DNA from 4 places in the Pseudoalteromonas sp. KS88 genome. Region 3 is predicted to be linked to each of the others. Evidence: predicted binding sites of a transcription regulator. Region 3 holds the regulator's gene; each other region holds the start of a gene.
What was found. The regulator sigma-54, encoded in region 3, starts transcription at its own class of promoters, with help from an activator protein. The targets are predictions, from matches to a motif close to GTTGGCACGNNNNTNGNNT.
Positions count from the first base shown of each region.

Region 1: a site for sigma-54 is predicted at 3,504-3,522, ahead of C7Y70_RS02995 (LruC domain-containing protein). Genes of this name have one in related genera too.
Region 2: a site for sigma-54 is predicted at 4,406-4,424, ahead of flgB (flagellar basal body rod protein FlgB). Genes of this name have one in related genera too.
Region 4: a site for sigma-54 is predicted at 4,318-4,336, ahead of C7Y70_RS10020 (LPP20 family lipoprotein). Genes of this name have one in related genera too.

Region 1 covers NZ_PYHV01000006.1:26,102-32,025, forward strand. The annotation lists gene C7Y70_RS02985 (endonuclease/exonuclease/phosphatase family protein) at 1-707, opposite strand, end outside; gene C7Y70_RS02990 (hypothetical protein) at 784-1,278, opposite strand; gene C7Y70_RS02995 (LruC domain-containing protein) at 1,278-3,470, opposite strand; gene gmk (guanylate kinase) at 3,740-4,360, shown strand; gene rpoZ (DNA-directed RNA polymerase subunit omega) at 4,465-4,740, shown strand; gene spoT (bifunctional GTP diphosphokinase/guanosine-3',5'-bis pyrophosphate 3'-pyrophosphohydrolase) at 4,869-5,924, shown strand, end outside.
Region 2 covers NZ_PYHV01000016.1:12,666-18,589, reverse strand. The annotation lists gene flgG (flagellar basal-body rod protein FlgG) at 1-465, opposite strand, end outside; gene C7Y70_RS10070 (flagellar basal body rod protein FlgF) at 487-1,251, opposite strand; gene flgE (flagellar hook protein FlgE) at 1,409-2,776, opposite strand; gene C7Y70_RS10060 (flagellar hook assembly protein FlgD) at 2,834-3,514, opposite strand; gene flgC (flagellar basal body rod protein FlgC) at 3,528-3,959, opposite strand; gene flgB (flagellar basal body rod protein FlgB) at 3,962-4,372, opposite strand; gene C7Y70_RS10045 (protein-glutamate O-methyltransferase CheR) at 4,528-5,358, opposite strand; gene C7Y70_RS10040 (chemotaxis protein) at 5,379-5,924, opposite strand, start outside.
Region 3 covers NZ_PYHV01000003.1:34,640-40,563, reverse strand. The annotation lists gene mgtE (magnesium transporter) at 1-1,183, opposite strand, end outside; gene C7Y70_RS01195 (HPr family phosphocarrier protein) at 1,294-1,566, opposite strand; gene rapZ (RNase adapter RapZ) at 1,588-2,430, opposite strand; gene ptsN (PTS IIA-like nitrogen regulatory protein PtsN) at 2,451-2,903, opposite strand; gene hpf (ribosome hibernation promoting factor) at 2,908-3,195, opposite strand; gene C7Y70_RS01175 (RNA polymerase factor sigma-54) at 3,225-4,721, opposite strand; gene lptB (LPS export ABC transporter ATP-binding protein) at 4,790-5,515, opposite strand; gene lptA (lipopolysaccharide transport periplasmic protein LptA) at 5,512-5,924, opposite strand, start outside.
Region 4 covers NZ_PYHV01000016.1:5,711-11,634, forward strand. The annotation lists gene C7Y70_RS10000 (dihydrolipoyl dehydrogenase) at 1-1,189, opposite strand, end outside; gene C7Y70_RS10005 (glutathione peroxidase) at 1,320-2,048, opposite strand; gene C7Y70_RS10010 (LysR substrate-binding domain-containing protein) at 2,160-3,062, shown strand; gene C7Y70_RS10015 (flagellar assembly protein T N-terminal domain-containing protein) at 3,046-4,236, opposite strand; gene C7Y70_RS10020 (LPP20 family lipoprotein) at 4,376-4,828, shown strand; gene C7Y70_RS10025 (flagellar protein FlgN) at 4,902-5,333, opposite strand; gene flgM (flagellar biosynthesis anti-sigma factor FlgM) at 5,326-5,640, opposite strand; gene flgA (flagellar basal body P-ring formation chaperone FlgA) at 5,719-5,924, opposite strand, start outside.

The DNA.
Region 1 (5,924 bases), on a different contig from region 3:
GTTTTTTCACTGAGTACAGATGCGTTAATTGAGGCCAATAAACGGTTTCTATTGTGCCAATGTTGTTGCGTTCTGGGTGACGGTGGGTGAGCTACATAAGTTGTAATCATCCTGTTTTTAAATAGCACACGCAGCTTTATATAACCTAGCCAATCACCGTCGAGCTTTATTTGCTGCCTATAAACGATAGGTAAACGTGAAATAACCACGATCCCATAAGGTATCCCTTCAACTTCTCGATAACCAAATAAATCAGCCTGCGTTAAAAATGGGCGAACTAAATGGCGATTCAAATCACTGAATTCTTGTAGAATTAATATATCCCATGTTTGCTCTTTAAGGGCAGTTAAATGCTCAGCAATAAAAGGATTGGTATAGCTAAGATTAATTTGCTTAATGTTAATAGTATCTTGGCTACTTAATTTTGATGATGACGGCAAAGGGATCAAAGTACCCAGCCCCACAGCACTTGCCAACAGCATGAGCAAGGCAACCCCTTTTGATTTTGTTAGCATCAATAATAAACTACACACTACTGTGAAGCTTAATAAAGGCATTCTCAACGAAATAAGAAGATCGCCATAGTAACTCTCAAAGGGAATGTATGCGCAGGCAATACACACAATGCAAACAACGATTCCCAGCCACTTTAATAGGCTTTTTTGCCAGCCCTTTATGGACTTTTTTTGCTCAATATAATCAACCATTTTCTATACACCTTTACGCATAGAAAAAAGAATATACCTAAATATATTCTTTCATATTTTTAACCATTACTCAGTACTAGCGAATCTCGAATAACTGCTGCTGTTGCTGTGTGTCGTACTGCCATGAATATGATAATGGCTGAGTGCTAGAGTCATAAAACCAAATTTCAGCTACTAACTCAATGTCTTGACGACTCATCACTACCGTTGTGTCTATCATGCCTTGAGTTAAAGGAGACCTAACAACGCAGTTATTGTAATCTGCGCGATCTGATTGATCTTTTTTGTAGCACACATTTAGATAAGCCCGTTGATCACCCGCATTAAGGTTTACGTCTATATCCAGCTCAAACTTAGTCGATAAATTGAAGTCATTCGCGATGGTTAACCCTTGCATTCCTGTTAAATCAGAGTCTGTAGTAGTTGTTGTGGTATCCGTTGTTGATGCCGCGCTAGTCGTTGTCGTTGCTGCTACCGATTGTACTGATGATGTTGCTTTGTCATCACCACCGCCTCCACCACACCCAACTAAGCATACTGAAAAACATAAGGTAATCGTTAATTTGTTCATTATTGCTCCCCTTTTACAACATTGCCTACATTGTAATTTTTAAACCATTGTGAATTTTGTTGCCCTGAAGATTCTGCAAAACCAGCGAAACGATCATAGGCAGTTGTAATATCAACCCCTTCAAGAGGATGTAACCATTGTGTTCCAACTTCAATTGCCCACGGCAGACCATTTTCAGTTTGAAAATATAGGTTGCTGGTAGGCTCACTTACATCGTCGCTTTGTGCGTATTTAAATAAAGCAGTGTCAAAGGCCGCTGTCGGCTGCTGGTTTTTCATATGAACCTCCCAACTACGCGCCTCTTTGCCAACTAAAAAATCACCATGGTAAAACCCCTCGCTTGCAAAAATAAACGGGTCTAACAATGTGCCTGGAGAAACGGATTTGGCTTTAGGCGCCTTTAGAGGAATCGTCATTGAAAACGACACTTTAGTATTCACATCACAATCTTTTTGTGTTCTAAAGTAGCTACACCCTGTTTGAGTGGTTACATGTTCCCAGGTGTCCTGCATAAAGATTAAAATAGCATTCTCACGTCCTGTTTCTAGCACTTGCTTGTTCTGCAATTGCCCATCAACGAGATAAGTAATGTTTTCCTCATCCACTTCGCTGCGTAAAACAGTCAATGTGTTGCTGCCAACCGTTTCCTTTAAGCTAACTGCAAACCCATTATGGTAAGTTGCGCCTATTCCTATTAGTTGACCTTCAATTCTGTAACCAACAACATTACTACCTTCAATTAATTGCGTGGTGCGATAATTTAAAACAACATCATTGAAGTCATAGTCTCCTGCAAATGGCCACTTGTCCTCATAGGCAAGGGTAACCCAATCACTTTCACCAGGGTAAACAGCGCTGGCAAATGTGGTAATTTCATAATCTTCGACTTCACCACCCAATACTCCACCAGTAGCAGTGATTAACGATGCCTCTGTACCATCTGTAACTCTAAAACGTGCCCAAGTTTGGCCTGACTTTGTGTTGTTAGGTACATCAACTAAAATGCTGTTGTCGCCTTTATTAAGAACAGTCTTAGTCACCATTCGCTCAGTTTCACTAAAAACACCATTTTGATCCCAATCAAACCAGGCATATAAATAGCTGCTCGCTGAAGCATTCACGATAATTTGACTTGATTGCCCTGCAGAAAACGCAGTAACAAAGCTAACTCCATCATCTGATGCGTCAACTGGGTTAGAAGCAAGCTCACTGTCAGTGTTGATGTTTTCACCATCAACCGTTGCGCCTAAATAAATTAGATTAGTATTATCGCTATTTGGGTCGAATAAGTGTCTTGCACCACTTTGCGCTAGACTTGTGCGGTATGGCAAAGGTGCATCACCAAAATCAATTGAACTGTCAGTTACCTTAACTTCAGCGATAGCACAACGAGCACCATCATTTTGACTTGATTTAGGCCCAGACGTAAATACATTGGCCACCGGCGTGTAATCCACAACAGGGCTGGTACTTAAATCCACTTTATGAATTTTACCGCTTCTATTATTACTAAAATAAAATTGGCCATTAATATCAAAGTAGGCTGCCCCGAAAGCCCCTGTATCTGTGCCAATGTCTAGCTGCGTTATAAACTTACTGGTGTTCGCATCGACATCTATTTCATGTAAATCGCCATTTGATTCAACCGCATAAAGCAAGTTACTTTGGGGGTGAAATGCAAAGTCATAAATCCCTAGTTTCCAATTAACAGTACCAGGCATTAGGTTAGCGGTGATAGGTGCGTTTAAGTCACCATCCAAATCAATTTCGTACAGCCCAAAGTTAGGCGAATAAACATAATATGCAGCACTTTGTGCCGCTTCTTCACCAGTGACACGAACATCACCAACATAAAAATTAGTGTCTGGAAGGCCTGAGATATCAAGGCGGGTCATCTCGTAACCACTGCCGATCTGCACCACACTTTTAGGTGCTTGGCGGCTGAAGCCATATAAATACTGATCTTTATAATTAAAACCAATTGCATTGACGCTTTCGTTGTTTGCTTCTGTAGAAAAGGTTAATTGAGAAGCTAAAACGGTGGGCTTTGCAGAGACCAAGTCTATTCCGTAGAGCTGCGCATTTGCGTCTTGCATTAAGAATGCTTGGCTTGGACACGTATCAAATGACTGACTATACGCGGTGCATGGGAGTAGCAATATACATGCTTTTGCTAAATAGGTTAATTTCATTAGATACCCCTCATAAGTTAAGTGCGTATACCAATGCAGGCTTCATTCCAAAATTTAACCTATTGAAAATTAACACTAAACATATTCAACAATGCATCTTGCAACTTGGTTTTTTGCATTATGCGAGTCTTTTTTGAAAATAGGCGAGCAACAGGATTCACTACGCTCAATTTGGTTGATAGTTGAGTCAGGTGAGATAAATACAGTACAATAATGTAATTAAGGCTTAGCTCCATTAACGCTAAGCCTGTTTATTTTAGGTAACAAGCATGGCACAAAATCGCGGAAATCTATTTATTCTATCAGCCCCTTCGGGAGCAGGTAAATCAAGCTTAATAAATGCGTTATTAGCAAAACATGCAGATATGAAAGTATCTGTATCTCACACAACTCGCTCACCTCGACCTGGTGAAGATAATGGTGTGCATTACCATTTTGTATCCGTTGATGAATTTAAGTCGCTCATTGATAAAAATGACTTCTTTGAATGGGCTAAAGTATTTGATAATTATTACGGCACATCTAAACAAGCTATCGAAGAGCAACTCGCTGCGGGGATTGATGTATTTTTAGATATTGATTGGCAAGGCGCACAACAAATGCGCAAGCTAGTTGATGATATTGAAACGATCTTTATTCTCCCCCCGTCAAAAGAAGAACTAGAAACTCGTTTAAACAATCGTGGTCAAGATTCAGCAGAGGTTATTGCTGGGCGCATGGCACAAGCACAGTCAGAAAGCTCTCATTACGACGAGTATGATTACGTTGTAATTAATGACGATTTCGACACGGCATTAACACAGATAGAAACAATAGTGCTTGCTAAGCGTTTATCTTTAAAGTGCCAGTCTGTTCGCCATCAAAGCCTTATTACTGACTTAATAAAATAGCTGTTTATATATTTATAGATAAAAATTAACCACTAGCTATTGGCGAATCTTACTGGGTGCAGTAAACTACGTCTTTGCTTAAAAATTTATTTGGAGTGCTGAAGATGGCTCGCGTAACTGTTGAAGATGCAGTAGATGCAATTGGTAATCGTTTTGACTTAATTTTAGTTGCGGCTCGTCGTGCCCGCCAAATTGCTGTGGGCGGTAAAAACCCACTAGTTGACCCTGAAAACGATAAACCAACAGTGGTTGCTTTACGTGAAATTGAACTTGGTTTAGTTGATAGCTCATCAATGGATGTTATTGATCGTGAAGAGCAACAACACCAAGAAGCGGCTGAAATGGCTGCCGTTGCTGCTATTGTAGGTGGCAACCAATAATCCGACTTCCCGGTCTGATTTCGTCAACGGCTTAGTATTTCTACTCTAGCCGTTGGCAATCCCTTCTTTTCATCGTATATTCTTAACATACCGTTACCTATTTGCTTCACGAGAACATTGGAGTGTGAATGTATCTTTTTGAAGGTCTAAAAAAGAAAATATCAGAATATTTGCCATCGGCAGATGTAGAACTGGTGCAAAAAGCCTATGTTGTCGCTCGCGAAGCGCACGAGGGGCAAACTCGCTCAAGCGGCGAACCCTATATTACTCACCCAGTTGAAGTAACTCACATCCTTGCTGGCATGCATTTAGACCATGAAACGCTCATGGCTGCATTAATGCATGACGTCATTGAAGACACCGACTTTAGTCAACAAGACTTAGCCGATATATTTGGTGACACCGTCGCGGAGTTAGTTGAAGGTGTTAGTAAACTCGATAAACTCAGCTTCAAGGATAAAAAAGAATTTCAAGCTGAAAACTATCGTAAAATGATTATGGCCATGACGCAGGATATTCGCGTTATTTTAATCAAACTTGCCGACCGTACACATAACATGCGCACCTTAGGGGCTCTTCGTCCTGATAAACGTCGTCGCATAGCACGTGAAACGCTTGAGATTTACGCGCCAATCGCTAACCGTTTAGGTATTCATGACATTAAAAACGAGTTAGAAGATCTTGGCTTTCAAGCACTCTACCCTATGCGTCATCGCGCACTTAAATCCGAAGTGGCAAAAGCACGTGGTAATCGCAAAGAAGTTATTTCCAATATTCAAACTGAAATTACAGCACGCCTTGAAGAAGCGGGCATAAAAGCAGGTGTTTCAGGTCGTGAGAAGCATTTATATAGTATTTATAAAAAAATGCTAAACAAAGAACTGCTTTTCAATGAAGTTATGGATATATACGCCTTTAGAATCGCTGTTGACTCCATGGACACTTGTTATCGAGTACTCGGTGTTGCGCACAATCTTTACAAACCCATTGAAACACGTTTTAAAGATTACATAGCGGTGCCTAAAACGAATGGTTATCAATCGCTGCATACTTCCTTAGTTGGACCTCACGGTATCCCTGTCGAAATACAAATTCGAACTCACGACATGGATCACATGGCTGATAAAGGGGTTGCGGCGCACTGGATGTATAAAAAATCAGGTGATGGTGCCGGCCATACAGCA
Region 2 (5,924 bases), on a different contig from region 3:
ATCTTGTGACACCGTAATTGATTGTGCATCGTCAGGTACGTTCATTTCTGGTTGCACAGGGAAACCAGCACCTGCTGTAACAATTCGACCATCTTCATCGGTGGTAAATTGGCCATTACGAGAATAAGCAATATTTCCGTCAGGCTGAAGCACTTCGAAAAACCCAGGGCCTGAGATCATCCAATCCAATGAGTTTTCAGTAGTAAGCATGTTACCTTGAGAAAAGTTCTTTTGGTTTGCGACAACTTTTGCACCGGCACCAAGCATTAAGCCAGATGGCATTTCGGTATCTTGCGATGAACGCCCACCAGGTTGGTTTATATTTTGATAAAGTAAATCTTCAAATACTGCACGGCTTTTTTTGTACCCTATGGTACTGGCATTGGCTAAGTTATTTGAGATCACCGATATATCGGTTTGTTGGGCATCTAAGCCCGTTTTACTGATCCACAATGCAGGATTCATACTAATGTCCTCTCAATTAGGTTAAACAATGCGCAGCAACTGGGTATGACGTTCGTCAATTTCTTCTGCTGTTTTCATTAACTTAAGTTGTAATTCAAATTGGCGTTGATGGCTTATCATATCGACCATTTCATGCACTGGATTCACATTAGACATTTCTAACGTGCCACTCATAACTTTGACGTTTTGCGATATTTCACAAAATCCACATAGGTCATCAACTAATTTATCTTGCTTTGGTCTAAATAGACCGTCATTGCCTTTTTCTAGCTGGCTGTTATTAGCTTCAATAACTTTTAGACGATCAACCACCTCTAAAAAGTTTGCCGGCGCCCCTTGGGGCCTTACTTGAATTGAGCCATCATCACTAAACTCCACCTTTTCCACTGGCAATGGCAAAATAATGGGACCACCGGCGCCAACTACTTGGCGTCCGTGACTCGTTACTAACGCACCATCTGGAGTGATATTTAACGTCCCCACTTTAGTGTAAGCTTCATTGCCTGAAGCATCTTGAACGGTTAACCAACCTTTATCACTAAATGCAATATCAAGGTCTCGGCCAGTTTCAACAACGCCGCCCGAAGTCATGTTAGAACCTGGTCGTTCTTGCATAGAAAACACACGTGTAGGGAGGCCTTCACCAAATGCTTGCATTGACCTTGCTTGTGCAAAGTCGGCCTTAAAGCCTGTGGTGTTAGCATTTGCTAAGTTATTTGCTTTGAGCGCAAGGCCCCGCATACTCTGCTTAGCCCCTGACGCTGCAATGTAAACCATCTTATCCATAACATCGACTCGCGATAAAAATCTATATTAAGTATAAATGCAAAATAAGTGCCACAATAATTTGACACCACCTTTATTAAATCTAAGATACAAAAAAGGCTGCCATAAAGGGCAGCCTCGGTGTCGGATTATTGCAATGCAGTAAAGCGCTAAGCTATTAACGAATCTGCAAGATATTTTGTTGTAGTGTAGAGTTAACCTCTAGTGCACGTGAATTTGCCTGGAAGTTACGCTGAGCACTAATTAGATCTACCAGTTCATTAGTCAAATTCACATTTGATTGCTCTAGCGCTGATGAATTAATTGAACCTAACGTACCTGAACCTGGCTCACCAGCAATTGGCTCACCTGACGTTAAACTTTTCTTCCATGCCGTGTCACCCACTTGTGCTAAACCTTGTGAGTTAGAAAAACGAACCATAGCCACTTGGCCTAAGAAAGAAGTGTCACCATTACTGTATGACGCAACAACCTTACCATCTGTACCAATATCAATACCTGCCAAGCGCCCAACTGTCGCACCATCTTGGTCAAGCGCTTTCACTTCAAAGTTACTCGCATACTGGGTAGGGATTTTATTCGCAGTACCCGCTTCATCACGCCAATTTACTTCAACGTCATCAGGGAAACTAGCACCGTTCGTCAATAAATCTGATAAACCCGCTACACCGCCACCGCCGCCAGGGATCGCTATCGGATTGAAAGTAGTATCTGTATTAGGTGTACCGTCTGTGTTTAATGGTAAACCGCTGGCATCAAATTGAAAGGTAGAAATTGGTGTATATGGAGGGGCTGTTTCTTCAGCACCTGCTGGATTAAACACTTTCTCATCGAGTGTTGCATGAACTTGCCACTCATTTTCGTTACCTGTCACAGCGGCATCGGTTTTCACAAAGAAAAACTGCAATACATGCGGCTCACCAAGTGAATCAAATACTGTTGTTGATGTTGAGCTGTTGTATGATGCACTCACCGTAGGGTCAAAAGTCGTAATTGATGGCGCAGTTGAACGCGAGTCTAGATTAAATGAGCTGTAAACGTTTGTTGTTGCACGAGGTGAACCTGACGAATCTGGGATCTGTAGTGCAGAAGACGTACTTAAACTTACCGACGTCGTGTCACCCGTTGATTCATTAACAGGGAACCCCTGCAAAAAGTTACCTTTAGCATCAACGATAAAGTTATCTTGGTTTAACTTAAATGCACCCGCACGAGTGTAAGTAAAATCCTGTGCGCCTAAGTCTTCACTCATGGCAAAGTAACCTTCACCTGTAATCGCTAAATCAAGCGAGTTTTGAGTAAACTTAAGTGACCCTTGGTGAAATTGTTGCGCAACCATAGTGGTTTGAACACCATCACCATTTTTTGTTTTACCCGAACTAAATACAGATGATGCATACACATCTGCAAATTCAGCGCGCGACTCTTTAAAACCAGTTGTGTTAACGTTAGCAATGTTATTTGCTGTTACGTCCAAATCTTTTTGAGCGGCTGCAATGCCTGTAAGTGCAATATTGAAGCTCATAATTCACCTCTAATTTATGAATGTGTAGCCGAAAGAAGGCTAACTAATAATTAATTTTTACGCGATTTCTGCTACATCAGTTAGCCTAACCGCACCTTCTTTAGTATTAATAATGATCCCATTGGCACCATTAACATTTACGCTTTCAATATTTTTGAAAGTTGCAATGGGTAAACTCGTGAAATCCCCTCCCATTTGACCCTCTGCTTTTACGGTATATTCACCATCGGGTAATTCTTCACCCTCAGAGTTTTTACCATCCCATTCAAAGCGCACGGCACCAGGAGGTTGTGAACCAAATTCAATTGTACGAACTAATTGGCCTGAGGAATCTTCAATCCGCAACGTTAAATTTTCTACGGGCTCTTGGGCAACGATAGTACCCTTAGCATCTCTACCAGCTGCTAAATCTAGCGAATCAGATTCAAGTAATGCTTGCTTGCCTACTAAAGTTGAAGCCTGTAACGCCGAATTAGATGTCATCGATGCTGCAAGTGATTGGAAGTTACTATTAAGGTTTGAAATACCTTCTGCCATAGTAAAATTGGTCATTTGCGCAATCATTTGATCGTTGTCAGCTGGCTTGCTTGGATCTTGAAATGACAGCTGCTGTGTTAACAAGGAAAAGAAATCTTCTTGTGTTAACTCATCACTTTTTTCTTCAGTCGAAACTTGTTTATCTTGCCACTTTAACGAATCTAGATAAGTCGACGACGTTGCACTGATATCGTTACTCATAACTTTTCCTCAATTACCGCTGCCCAAGCAACAGTGTTTTACTTAACATTTGCTTTGCTGCATCTGCAACTTGCACATTTGTTTGATAAGAGCGTGAGGCAGAAATCATATTAGCCATTTCTTCTACTACGTTAACGTTAGGTTTATAGATATAACCATTTTCATCCGCACTAGGATGATTAGGGTTATATTCAATCTGTAATGGTTTATCGCTCTCTACGATACCCAACACTTTAACGCCAACAGACGAACCCTGCATATTGCTTTGTGATGCTGAAGCTTTTGTAAGCTCTGCAGCAAACACTGGGTGGCGTGCCCGGTAGGTTTTGTCTTGGCTTGAGCTAATAGTATTAGCATTCGAGATGTTACTGGCTGTTGTATTTAAGCGCACATTCTGTGCACTCATACCGGTACCTGAAATATCAAAAACGTTATATAAACTCATGCTTAAGCTCCTTGACTACCGAGGGCTTTTTTAAGGCCTTTAATTTTACCACTCATAAATTGCAGGCTTGCCTGATACTCTAATGAGTTCTGTGTATACAAGTTTCGTTCCACCTGTATATCCACTGAGTTACCATCACCCGTATCTGCTTGATTTGGCGAGCGAAACATTTCTGCGTTACCTACATAGCGGCTTCCACCAGCGATGTGTTTTGCATTGGTCGTTACCATGTTATTGCCGCCCTGTTGGTTGCTTTTTGCCGCTTTTAAGGCAGAGGCAAAATCGACATCTTTTGCTTTGTAGCCAGGCGTATCAGCATTGGCAATATTGGTTGCTAATAATTCGGCACGTTGAGAACGGATCAACATTGCATGGGGATGCACCCCAAATGCTTTATCAAAACTGATAGCCATAACCATCTCCAAAAATTTGACTTGGGTTGATTAATGCAAAAGATGAGCCAGTTTAATTGACAACTTAAAGGTAGGAGTAAACTACTAATTTATAAAAGAAAACGGCGCATAAAAGCGCCGTTATTTAGAAACCAACATTGTTCAGTAAGGTCAGTTTACTTTTTCTGATAAATAATACCGGGGTTACAACGCACCATATCAAACTCAGTACTTAAGCCAGACATAGACTCTGAGGCACCTAAGAAAAGGTACCCCTTTGGGTTCAGAGCTTGAGCAAATTGCGCAATAATTTTCGCTTTGACTTCAGGCGAAAAATAAATCAACACATTGCGGCAAAATATAATATCGAACTTGCCCATTAAAGCATAAGAATCAAGCAAGTTAAGGTGCCTAAAACTCGTTAGCTTTTTGATTGGATCAGTAACTTGAGCCATGCCGTTGCCAGTATCTTTAAAAAACTTTTTACGTCTTTCAGCAGAAAGCCCACGTGCCAACGCAAGCGAGTCGTACTCGCCATGCTTGCACATATCTAGCATAGTGTTAGATATATCTGTACCAATGATTTGCGCGCCCATTTTCAATACACCAGGCTGCTTTGCTTGAAACTCAGCAACAGACATTGCTATTGAATAGGGTTCTTGACCAGAAGAACTCGCAGCAGACCATATTTTTAGCGGACGTCTAAGCTCTTTGTGCTCTGGAAATAATTTGCTTTGTAATAAATCAAATGGATACTGATCTCTAAACCACAAGGTTTCATTTGTGGTCATCGCATCAACCACGGCAGCTCTAAGCTGACGCTCATGAGGACTGAGTGTTTTACTTACAAGCTCAGAAAGAGACTCAACCTTAAAACGCACCATCAAAGGTGCCAGCCTGCTTTTTACTAAATAAAGCTTATTATCACCTAAAACAATACCGCACTGCTGTTCTAAAAACGTGCGAAACTGATCATATTCGCCCTGCTGTAAATGCTTATTTTCCAAAGTAACACCACCTGTTCGAATTAGTCACAATGAACCCACTTTTTCACCGCAGTTGCTAATTCATCTGGATTGAACTTAGCAATAAAGTCATCGGCACCTACTTTTTCAATCATCGCCTGATTAAAAACACCACTCAAAGATGTATGAAGAATAACATGTAAAGGTGCAAGCTTTGGATCAGCCTTAATCTCTGCGGTTAAGGTGTAACCATCCATTTCAGGCATCTCAACATCAGAAATCAACAAACCAACACGTTCAGTAATGTCGTGTTTGCAATCAAGCTTAGCTATTTCTTTTAATCGAATAAGCGCTTCTTTACCATTTTTAGCAAGTTCTGTTTGGACACCTAACGGCTCAAGCGCACGCTTAACTTGATTACGCGCCACAGCAGAATCATCTGCGATAAACACTATTCGCTCACCTAAGTCTTTTTGAATTTCGCCATCATTAGCAATATCAGCACTAACTTCTGTGTTAACCGGGCAAATTTCATTTAATATTTTTTCTACATCAAGAATTTCAACCAGTTCGTTTTCGATTTCAGTAACCGCTGTTAAATATGAATA
Region 3 (5,924 bases):
CTAATACGCCACCAAGCTTGAAGTCCCACTGCCACAGTGCAACAACACCGGCAATTAAAATAGACCACACCATACCGTTGATAGCACCGATTGCCAGCTCTTTTAATAGCAAGAATCGTTGGTTTGTCTGATTTATGTGCCCTACAGCAATACCACGAATAACCAGTGTTAGTGTTTGACTACCTGCAACTCCACCCATTGAAGGCACAATACCATTAAGTACAGCTAGGATCGGTAATATGGCTAAGGTGTTTTCAAAAAAGCTTGCCACAATTGCTGCTAATAATGCTGTTAGTAAGTTTACTCCAAGCCATATTGAACGCTTTTTGGAGCTTTTTAATACGGGAGCAAAGGTGTCTTCTTCATCATCAAGACCAGCGAGGCTTAATAAACTATGCTCAGCATCTTCTCGGATTACATCAACGATATCATCGATTGTGATTCGCCCTAATAAGTGGTCGTTATCGTCAACAACAGGGGCCGAGATCCAATTGTGGCGCTCGAATAATTGAGCAACTTCACTTTCATCCATGGCAATAGAAATAGATTCACAATCTTCGTCCATTAAATCACGAATTATTTTATCAGGTGGGTTGGTCAGTAAGGTAGTAAGTGACATCGCACCTAAAAAGCAATTATGTTTATCAACAACGTATAAGTCATCGGTTCCCTCAGGTAGCTCGCCACGCAAACGTAAGTAACGTAATACCACATCGATAGTGACATCGGGGCGTATGGTTACCGTATCGGTATTCATCAATGCGCCCGCAGAACGCTCTTGATAAGACAGGGCTTGTGTTGCTCGCTCTCTATCTTGGCTATCCATAGCGCCAACAACGTCTTGATAGACGGTCTCTGGTAAGCTACGTAATACTTCCCCTAAATCATCGTGGCTCATGTCCTCTGTCGCCGCGGCAATATGCTCAGGCTCCATTTGGGCAATGATCCCTAGGCGTACGTCTTCAGAAAGTTCTTCTAAAACATCGCCTCTGACATCCGGATCAACAAGTTGCCATAGCAGAGTTCTTATTTTATGGGGGGAAGATTCAAGAAGAAGTGCCGTATCACACGGTGCTGTTTTTGCCAGCATGCGCCTAACTTGAACAAATTGACCACTATTAAGTGACTGAGTCACCTGTTTTAGTTGTTGTAGTGGGTAATCTTGTTCAAAAGCTTCTGGCATTAGTGTCCTTATATCATGTGTTTTTCAAAGGGTAGGTCAAAAACTAATAATAAATTGCAGTGCTTACATGCATGGTTAGTTTAACTTACTTTTAAGTGACTGACCACGCGCTATTCATGCTCGTGAAAGCGTTGTTCTATCAGTTCTCCAATAGAGTTAAGAGCCGGCTCTGCATCAGGCCCTTCACACACAACTTTTACTTCTTTTCCTTGACTGCTTTCTAGTAACATCAAAGCTAACACGCTGTCACCTGCCGCTTGTTTCTCATCTTGGAAAAGTGTGATGGTTGCATCAAATTTAACAGCGAGTTGAGCTAATACAGTCGCGGCCCTTGCGTGCAAACCTAGTTTATTTCTAATTAAAAAAGTACCTTCTGAACGCATACACAACAGGCCTATTTAAAATCAGTCTTGCTCGCGATGGCGAATTTTTACATTGTTATGGCTCATAGCAAAGCTTTCACCTATGGTTTGAGCTAAATATACGGAGCGGTGTTGCCCTCCGGTACAGCCAATAGCAATAGTTAAATAGCTACGGTTGTTTCGTTCTAAATGCGGTAGCCATGTTTGTACAAACGTTTGGATTTGCCACGTAAATTTTTGCACTATGCTGTGGCTGGCCAAATAATCTTTTACAGGCTGGTCTAAACCTGTTAGAGGCTTTAATTCTGGTTCCCAATGTGGGTTGGGTAAAAAGCGTGCATCAAAAACATAATCTGCTTGTTTAGGTATGCCGTGTTTAAAGCCAAAAGATTCAAATGTTATGATCAGGGTTTTATCTTTTTTGCCTAAGATCTTTTCTCGAATTGATTCTGCCAGTTGATGCACACTGAGCTCAGTGGTATCTAAGATAAAGTCAGCGCGAGTTATCAGCACATCGAGTAATATTTTTTCTTGTTTAATTGCCAAATCTAGCGGCAAACTATCGATAGAAAGAGGGTGTAAACGACGCGTTTCAGAAAAGCGTTTGATGAGTGTTTGGTCATCACTATCGAGGTAAAATAAAGTTGGGTTTGCAAAGCCTGGCAAATACTCAAGGATGTCGTTGAACTCTTCTTGTTCTTTAGGTAAGTTGCGTACATCAATGCTGACTGCAATCTTATCGTAATTTTCTGACACACTTCGTACTAAGGAAGGGAGCAAATTGACCGGAATATTATCAACACAGTAATAGCCAAGATCTTCAAGCACGCGAAGCGCGACGGACTTACCTGAACCAGACCGTCCACTGATAATAATCAATTCCATGTAACCTCTCCTTCACTTTCTTATGAATGCTCAACAATAACTTGATACAAATCGTGATCTGTTTTTGCGCTACGTAGTTGTTTACAAAACTCTTTATCGTTAAGTTTATCAGCAATTGTTGCTAACGTCTTTAAATGAAGTTGGCAATCTCCATCAGGTACGATCAGTGCCACAAAAATATCGACAGGACGATTATCAATTGCATCAAAGCTAATAGGGGTTTCACTCACTAAGATTAGTGCTAGTGGAGATTGCGCGCCACTCATGCGACCATGTGGTATAGCAATACCTCGACCAATGCCTGTGCTACCAAGCTTTTCCCGGTTTAATAATGCGTTAAGGATCTCTTGCTGTGTGAGGTGAGGAAGCTTTTCATGAGCCAATTGGCTAATAAATTCTAGAATTCGTTTTTTGCTATTAAAAAGGACCGCAGCTTTACTGCAGTCCTCAGAAGTAAGTGAACTTAATTTCATAGTATTAGTGTCGAGCGTGCTTCTCTTTGTGTTTTATTACTTGGCGGTCTAATTTATCAATTAGCCCGTCAATCGCAGCATACATATCTTGATGTTCAGTTGAAGCAAACAAATCAGCACCGCTAACATGTATTGTGGCTTCTGCTTTTTGACTTAATTTTTCTACGTCAAGAATCACATGTACATTATTAATACTATCAAAGTGCCTTTCAAGCTTCGCAAACTTATTATGTACATAGTCTCTAAGTGAATCGGTAATTTCTACGTGGCGACCAGTTAAGTTAATTTGCATAAGCATTTTCCTTCTTTGTTTTTTACGCCTTAAATCAAACTCTTTCTTTGATTTGACGGTGGAATAGCTAGTGACTCACGATATTTTGCAATGGTGCGTCTAGCTACTTTGATACCTTGCTCAGCCAATATATCTGCAATTTTACTATCACTCAATGGTTTCGCTGAGTTTTCTGCGCTAATTAACTTTTTGATTAATGCGCGAATAGCTGTAGAAGAGCATTCGCCGCCATTTTCAGTACTTACGTGACTGGAGAAAAAGTACTTCAACTCAAAAATACCCCGTGGAGTATGCATATACTTTTGAGTTGTTACGCGTGAGATCGTTGACTCATGCATTTCTACCATTTCAGCTACGTCATTAAGTACCATTGGGCGCATAGCTTCGGGGCCGTGTTCAAAAAAACCTTGCTGTTGTTTTACTATACAGTTAGTTACTTTGAGTAATGTCTCATTACGGCTTTCTAAGCTTTTAATAAACCATTTTGCTTCTTGCAGATGCGAACGAATAAACTGACTGTCACTGCTCGATTTTACTGAGCGAGACATGGCGGCATACTGGCTGTTCACTCTAATTTTAGGCATGCTGTCTGGATTTAATTCCACCATCCAGCGCCCTTTAACTTTTTTCACTGAAACATCAGGGATAACATACTCAGACTCTTCGCGAACAATGGTATCTGCTGGCTTAGGGTTTAAGCTGTGTATCAGTGTCATGACTTCTTTTAGCTCATCTTCTTTAAGCTTAGTCTTTTTCATTAAAGTGCGATAGTCACGACTTGCCAAAAGATCGATATGCTCGGTTAAAATCATTTTAGTCTCTGCAAGCCATGGCGTTGCAGGGTCAAATTGATTCAGTTGTATACATAAACACTCTTGTAAGCTGCGTGCGGCAATCCCTATTGGATCAAATAATTGGATGCGCTTTAAAACAGCTTGGACTTCATCAAGTTCTATTTCTTCTTCGTTATTATCTTTATTTAGACTTTCTACAATATCTTCGCAGCTCAATGTTAAAATACCCGATTCATCAATCGCTTCTACAATAGCAATGGCGATGGCTTCGTCGGTCGGGCTAAATGGCGTTAATTGTAGTTGCCACATGATGTATTCATGCAGGGTTTCAGTGGAAGCACCTTGGTAAATAGACTCATCTTCAGGCATGGGTCCTGATGAGCTAGAAGGAGCAGCGCTCATATACTCATCCCATGTCACATCCATTGCCATTTCGTCACTGACAGTTTCTTTATTGAGTGCTTCACTACTTTCTTGTTCGTATTCACTTGGCGTTTCATCAGCAGATGCACTGACAGTTACTTCATCGGTGTCTTGCTTTTGCTCATTTTTGCCTGCAGTTTCATCACTAAACTCATGTTCCTCAACTTCAAGTAAAGGATTACTATCGAGCGCTTCTTGAATTTCTTGTTGGAGATCCAATGTACTGAGTTGCAACAAACGAATAGCTTGTTGTAACTGAGGTGTCATTGTCAATTGCTGGCCCATGCGCAGCTGGAGTGATTGCCTCATTTATCTTTAACAATCCTTTTAATATGTAATCAAAATTAAGTTTAGCAGATAGTTAGCTGAATGTTGGTTTATAGCCTAAATTGCTCACCCAGATAAACATCGCGTACTGTTTGGTCGGCAAGCACATGTTCAGGAGTTCCTGAAGCAATTAACTCACCATGAGAAACAATGTAGGCTTTTTCACAAACATCAAGGGTTTCTCGTACATTATGGTCTGTAATCAACACCCCGATGCCTCGGTTTTTTAGGTGTTCAATTATCTTCTTTATATCTAACACTGAAATTGGATCAACACCAGCAAAAGGCTCATCTAATAGAATAAACTTGGGGTTTGCGGCTAATGCGCGAGCAATTTCAACTCTGCGGCGCTCACCACCTGATAACGCCATACCTTGGCTATCGCGTATGTGTTGTATGCTAAATTCATCCAGCAGGCCATCAAGTGCTTGTTCTCGGCCTTGCTTATTTAAATCGTTTCGTGTTTCTAATATCGCCATCAAGTTTTGATAAACCGTTAATTTACGGAAAATAGATGACTCTTGCGGTAAGTAACCAATACCTAATCGCGCACGGCTATGCATGGGCAGTAATGTAATATCGTTATCATCAATGCTTATTTTGCCTTTGTCGCTCGGTACTAAGCCAACAATCATATAAAAAGTGGTCGTTTTACCTGCACCATTTGGGCCTAGTAAACCGACAATGCTTCCTGCACTTACTTCTAATCCGACACTCTTTACAACTTGGCGGCCTTTATAGCTCTTAGCTAAAAATTCAGCTTTTAATGTACTCATGGCTGGCCTTTTGACTTTGCTTTTTTATTTTCGATGGGCACTAAAATAGTATGCACGCGGTCATCTGAGTCTTCATCTTTTTGCGCACTAATTAGTTGCTGTTCCATGTCGTAAGAGATGCTTTTAGCATTAATCTTTTGACCTGCTTGAGTAACCTGGGCATCACCAATTAGGGTTAAGTAACGTTCAGCTACGTCGTAACGAACTTCGTTTGCGCTGGCACTCATGATTGAACCATCATCTTGTTTTTCTTCGAAATAAGCTGGACTGCCTGTTGCAATAAGGAGTTGCTTATTCTCGCCTAACTTGTCGCGTTTATGTACTTCTAAACGGTCAGCAGTAATGCGTCTTGCGCCATGGATTATTTCAACGTTCGATTCAAAAATACCGACATTAGATTTTAACTGTG
Region 4 (5,924 bases), on a different contig from region 3:
CTTTGTTTTTTAACATTACACGGCTTCGGCCTTGGTTTTCAAAGCTTACTTCACCGACTTCAAAGCAACCACAATCACCTAATCGCTGTGTTATTTGTTTATAGCTTTCACCTACCATGGCAATTTGTGGGTCGCTAAATACAGCGGAGATAGGCGCACGGCGCAGGCCAGTTTGAACATGAGGAAAACGCCCCGCATTTTGCCCTGCGATAGTACCTTGGTCGCTTGCCTCGTGTAAAAGTGGGATCATATTACTGGCATCCCCGGCAATAAATATATTTGAATCGCCACATTGCATGGTGTACTTGTGAGCAACAGGCACGCCGCGTTCATCAAGTTTAATGCCTGTGTTTTCGAGGCCGAGCTTGTCAGTGTTTGGTATGCGACCAGTGGCAGCTAGTACATAATCAAATTGTTCTGTGTGCTTTTGACCGTTTTTATCCTCAAAGGTAAGTTGTGCTTTATCGCCCACTTTTTTCATGTCAGAAACGTTTGAGTCGGTATCAACAAAAAACTCTTCAGCGAATACAGTATTAGCATAATCTTTAATAACAGGGTCGGTAATGGGGCCTATTGCGCCGCCTACACCAAATAGCTTTACCTTAACGCCTAAGCGGTGTAATGCTTGGCCTATTTCGAGGCCAATAACGCCGGGGCCAAACACGGCAACGGATTCTGGTAGGTCTTGCCAATCAAATACGTCGTCGTTGATGATGAGCCTATCGCCAAAGTTATTAAAGGCGCCAGGGTATGCTGGTCGCGAACCTGTAGCAATAACAAAACGCGTGGCAGTGATTATTGTGTGGTCGTCAATTTGAACTCGGTTGGTATCCAAAAACGTTGCATAGCCACGAATTTTATCTTCGCTGGGGATGTCATCGACGGCCTCAACAACAAAGCCAACAAAACGGTCACGTTCATTACGTACGCGCGCCATAACTTCAACGCCGTTGATTGTAGGTTTTGAGCTGTGTACACCAAAAGCGGGTGCGGTTTCGATTGAGTGAGCAGCCTCAGCTGCAGCAATTAATAGTTTACTAGGCATACAACCTACACGGGCACACGTTGTGCCATATTGGCCTGCTTCAATCATTAGTACGTTAGGCGTGTGTTGCTTTGCGTTACGGTATGCGCTTAAGCCTGCTGTACCGGCACCAATTACAACAACATCTGTGGTTAATTCTTTCATCGTGGTGTCCTTGTGTGATACCAATTTTATTAAAAAACTGGCTTTCAAAATAAGTTAATAAAATGGGTACGTTAAAGGGTGAAAGTAGGGGCATGAATGCCCCTAATTATGTGCTTAAATTATTACTTAATTAAGCAAAGTATTTTTCTAAATCGTCAGAGCCACCAATGTGTTTTCCGCCAATAAATACTTGTGGTACGGTCTCGCGGCCTGAAATAGCTTTAAGGCTTGTTAGTGATGCACCTGCACCCATAGTGATTTCTTCAAACACGAGGCCTTTTTCTTCAAGTAATGCCTTTGCTTTTGAACAGAACGGGCAACCTGGTTTAGTAAATATGCTTACAGCTTCAGGCTTTACTTGCTCAGGGTTGATGTAATCTAGCATGGTATCAGCGTCAGACACTTCAAACGGGTCGCCTGGTAAGTCTGGTTCGATGAACATTTTGTCAATCACGCCGTCTTTAACCAGCATTGAATAGCGCCAGCTGCGTTTGCCAAAGCCTAGATCATTTTTGTCTACTAACATGCCCATGCCGTCAGTAAATTCACCGTTACCATCGGGCAATAAAGTGATGTTTTGTGCTTCTTGGTTTTGGGCCCATGCGTTCATTACAAAGGTGTCGTTTACTGATACACATACTATGTCATCAACGCCGTTTTGCTTTAGTACACCCGCAAGCTCGTTATAGCGTGGTAAGTGAGTTGAAGAACACGTTGGTGTAAATGCACCTGGTAGTGAAAACACAACGACAGTTTTACCTTTAAAAATGTCATCCGATGTCACTGATTTCCATTCATCGTTTACGCGAGTTGCGAATGTAACTTGTGGAATTGTTTGACCTTCAATATTGTTTAACATGTTTTTAGTTCCTCTTGATTTGTTGATAGCCATTATGTCGTGAAAGTTATAATAGCTCCAATCGTTTGTTTGTATTAATATGATAGGTATTAACTATCATTAAGGCGTGTTATGAATTTAAAAGATCTTGAATATGTTAAAGCGGTTGCTCACTTCAAACATTTTCGTAAAGCGGCTGATGCATGTTTTGTTAGCCAGCCTACGTTAAGCGGGCAAATCAAAAAACTAGAACAAGAGCTTGGCGTAACCTTATTTGACCGTTCTACCAAGCAAGTTACCCTAACTACACACGGTGAACGTTTGTTGCCGCAAGTTGAGTTAGTGCTAGAGCAGGCTAAAATTTTAAAAGAGCAGGCGGCAACATCGAGTACACCATTACAAGGTAGGGTAAAAATAGGGATAATCCCAACTATTGCCCCCTATTTATTACCCACGTTACTTACCTCAATGAAAGAGGCATTTGCCCAGAGCCAATTTACTTTTGTTGAAATGCAAACCCACACTATTTTAGCCGCGCTTGACAGTGGTGACGTTGATATTGCGATATTAGCAGATGTGCCTGAACTTAAGCTTTATCATACGGTTAATTTATATAAAGAAGATTTTTTAGTGGCTTTGTCATTGCAAAACAAATTGGCTAATCGCGGTAAAATAGCCTTGGATGAGTTAAAAGCATGCAACTTATTAATGCTTAGTGATGGGCATTGCTTTAAAGATCAGGCGCAACAATTTTGTTTTGCTGCTGGGGTTGATGTTTCTAATGAGTATCAAGGTAATAGCTTAGAGACATTATTAGCATTGGTGGCAATGGACGACGGTGTGACGTTTGTGCCAAAGCTTGCGAGTGTTGAACGCACAGGTATTGCTTACTTGCCTATATTTCCGACTCAACAACGTTCGGTTGTGATGGCATCTCGTAAGCACTACCCACATTTAGCAGGTGTTGAAATATTAGCTAAGTGGCTAAGCGAACACCCTAGTTTGTGCCAGCAACTGACTAAAGCGCTAGGTTAGCCAGTTCAACGACATCATTTATTTGAATATTAGGCAGTGGTTGTTTATCAATACTTTGTGCAATAGCGCTTTGCTGATAAACCTGCTGAATTTGAACCTGATTGAGAGTGGTGATCATGTTTGGCATTTTATTACCTGCGGCATCAGTTAAGTAATTGTGGTGAGCAATATTTAATATTTGGCCTTTTTCTATTCCGTGTGCTTTGCCTAAATTAATAACAAGTTTACCGTTTTCAATGTGCAGTATTTTACCTTGGGTTTCTAGGCAGGCCATGGCCGCTTGTAAATCGTAGCTGAGTGTTTGGTTTATGTCCGTTATGGTTTGTCCGTAGTCAGATCCCCAAAAATTTTCGCTGTATACATCGATACGGTCTGTTTTTTCAAATGGCCAAATACCTTTTCCGCGATAGCTTTTTTGCCATAGGCGTTCGTATGTGGTGCCATCAAATAATACAAAGTCGATGTTGTAAGCGCGTTGGTAACTTTCATCTTGCCAAAAAGCATAATCGTTATTGAGTTTTTCACTATTCGATATATCCACAAGCTGGCTTAATAATACGTATTGCGAGTTGCTGCGTGTGGCAATCTCTTCAAGTAAAGCGTTGCTGTAATCGTATTGTTGTGTAAAAAACTCACCAACGCGAATTGGAAAGTTAAAATACGCAGTAGGGCGTGTACTGATAGGCGAATTACTCAGTGTTTTATATAAGTTTTCGCTGCTTGCTTTGCTAATGTCAAAAATTTGACCCAGTTTGGCTTGTTCACGGTGCTTGAGTTGCGTTTGGGTGATAGCTACAAACTTATTAAAACTGCTTGCTGGACACTGTTCCTGTTGCGGAAATATATCTAACCGTAGGGTGACAGCAAATTGATCACCACGGCGGTCTTCACTGATCATTTCAATTTTTTGAATTTCACCATGGCTGTTTATTTTTAGTTGGTCTTGGGTGAGAACGCCATCGACCAAGGTTTGCATAGAGGTTACACGGGCTCCCGAAAAAACCAGCGCTTGAGTTATCGCATCTTTTATTGCAACTGACTTAGCTCGTGAAATGTCATCATTTTGAATGTTTGCATGACCTGTGGACTCAAACCATTGTGCATAGGACGCTGAGCTTACACATAAGGTAAGCCATGTAGCCGCACTAAGGGCACAGTTTAAAAGTTTGTTCATCGCTAGATTCCACGCTAATGTATTTTTTAATTAACTTACATACGCAAGGAATATACCAATAGTTACAAGGTGTGAATATATCATGGCACTAATCATGCATTGAAAGAAGTCATTATTTTTGTAGTTTAATGTGGGTCTTATGCGTACAACACTTTTTTTTATAGCAGCAGTGAGCTTAGCTGGTTGTAGTAGCGTTTTTGATAAACATGTTCAGTATAAATACGTTGAGCCTGATAGCTACCCTGTATTAAAGGCTATTGGTTATGCGCCTATAAGTGCTCAACCTGGAGACAACGATACACAGCGCTCATTAATGGCATTAAAAGCATCTAAACTCGAAGCATACCGTGAGCTTGCTGAGCAAGTGTATGGGCAAAAGATTACCGCAGGAACGACTGTAAAGGGTAGCATCGCGCAAAACGATCAATTACAAAGCCAAGTCCAAGGCATTATCAAAGGTGCGCAAGTTATTAAAAGTTACCCAGTTGGCGACAGTTATGCTACTGAGCTGAGACTGGATATGAAACGTGTACACGATTTATATATTGGTGAGATCAAACCACGAGAAGTAAAAAAAGTGACTTACTATTAAGCAAATTAAAAATCCAGTAAATAACTATAGTGCTAACAGGGGGGGTTAGCGTGCTCAATGTGAGCGCTGAGGTTTAAGCTTTTAGGTTGTGAACTAACGTACTACTGCCATGAACAACACTACCACCTTGGTCATAAGTCATCGATGTCGGAGCACCAATCAATATATCCTTAAGTTGCTTAACGCTTAGTTGCGCTTGATGAGCAGCATGCGCATTAATGTCATTCTTCTTTTTACAGGTTTCTAGTTGCGAGCGAACAGAACTGATTAACTCTTCTACCTCATCTGACTTTGCATCATTTGAATTAAGTAGCGTACTGAGCTCTTTATCGAGTGTCTGGATTGTATTTAAAAAAGATAGCTTTTGCTTTGCAATGTCTTTAAGGCCATCACCACGACGTGATGCAATTGCCATAAGTTCATCGTCAAGCACTTCAACCAGTGATGCCAAGCAATTTAACTGCATGGTGAGTTTTGATGCAATTAGACCGTTATGATCAGCCATATACATCAAACTCGAACGCTGCAATATTCTTAGCTAGCTTTTCAGCATCAATTTGGTATTTACCTTCACTGATCGCTTTTTTAAGCTCTGCAACTTTGTTGCTATCAAAACCAGAAGATTGCTGTGCTTTGTCTTGTAGTGATTTCAATTGTTGAGCTTGTGGCGTTAAGCTAACCGAGTCTGCGGTTGCCTTAGGCGCAGTTGTTTGAGCTGTATTTGCATTATTGTTTTTCAAATCAACCTTTTGCTGTTTGGTGTTAGCCAGCACATTAGCCTGTTGCTGACCTTTATTTACTTGGCTTACCATGATTATAACCTATACAGAATCCAACACATGCCTATTTATCGGCATCTATGTTTAATACTTTAGCATAAATTTGAAAATTTAAATATTAACCTGCACAGACTCAACACCGTCGACACGGGCATTTAAAACTTTCCCTGATTTCGCATTTTTAACTCTTACCTGCTCACCTAATGTACCATCTTCGAGCGCTAAACCGGAAGTTTTTATTTTTAAACCGCGTATTGTCGCAACAATACTGACGCTATCGCCTTTACACACCATGCATATTTGGCTTAAAACAATCG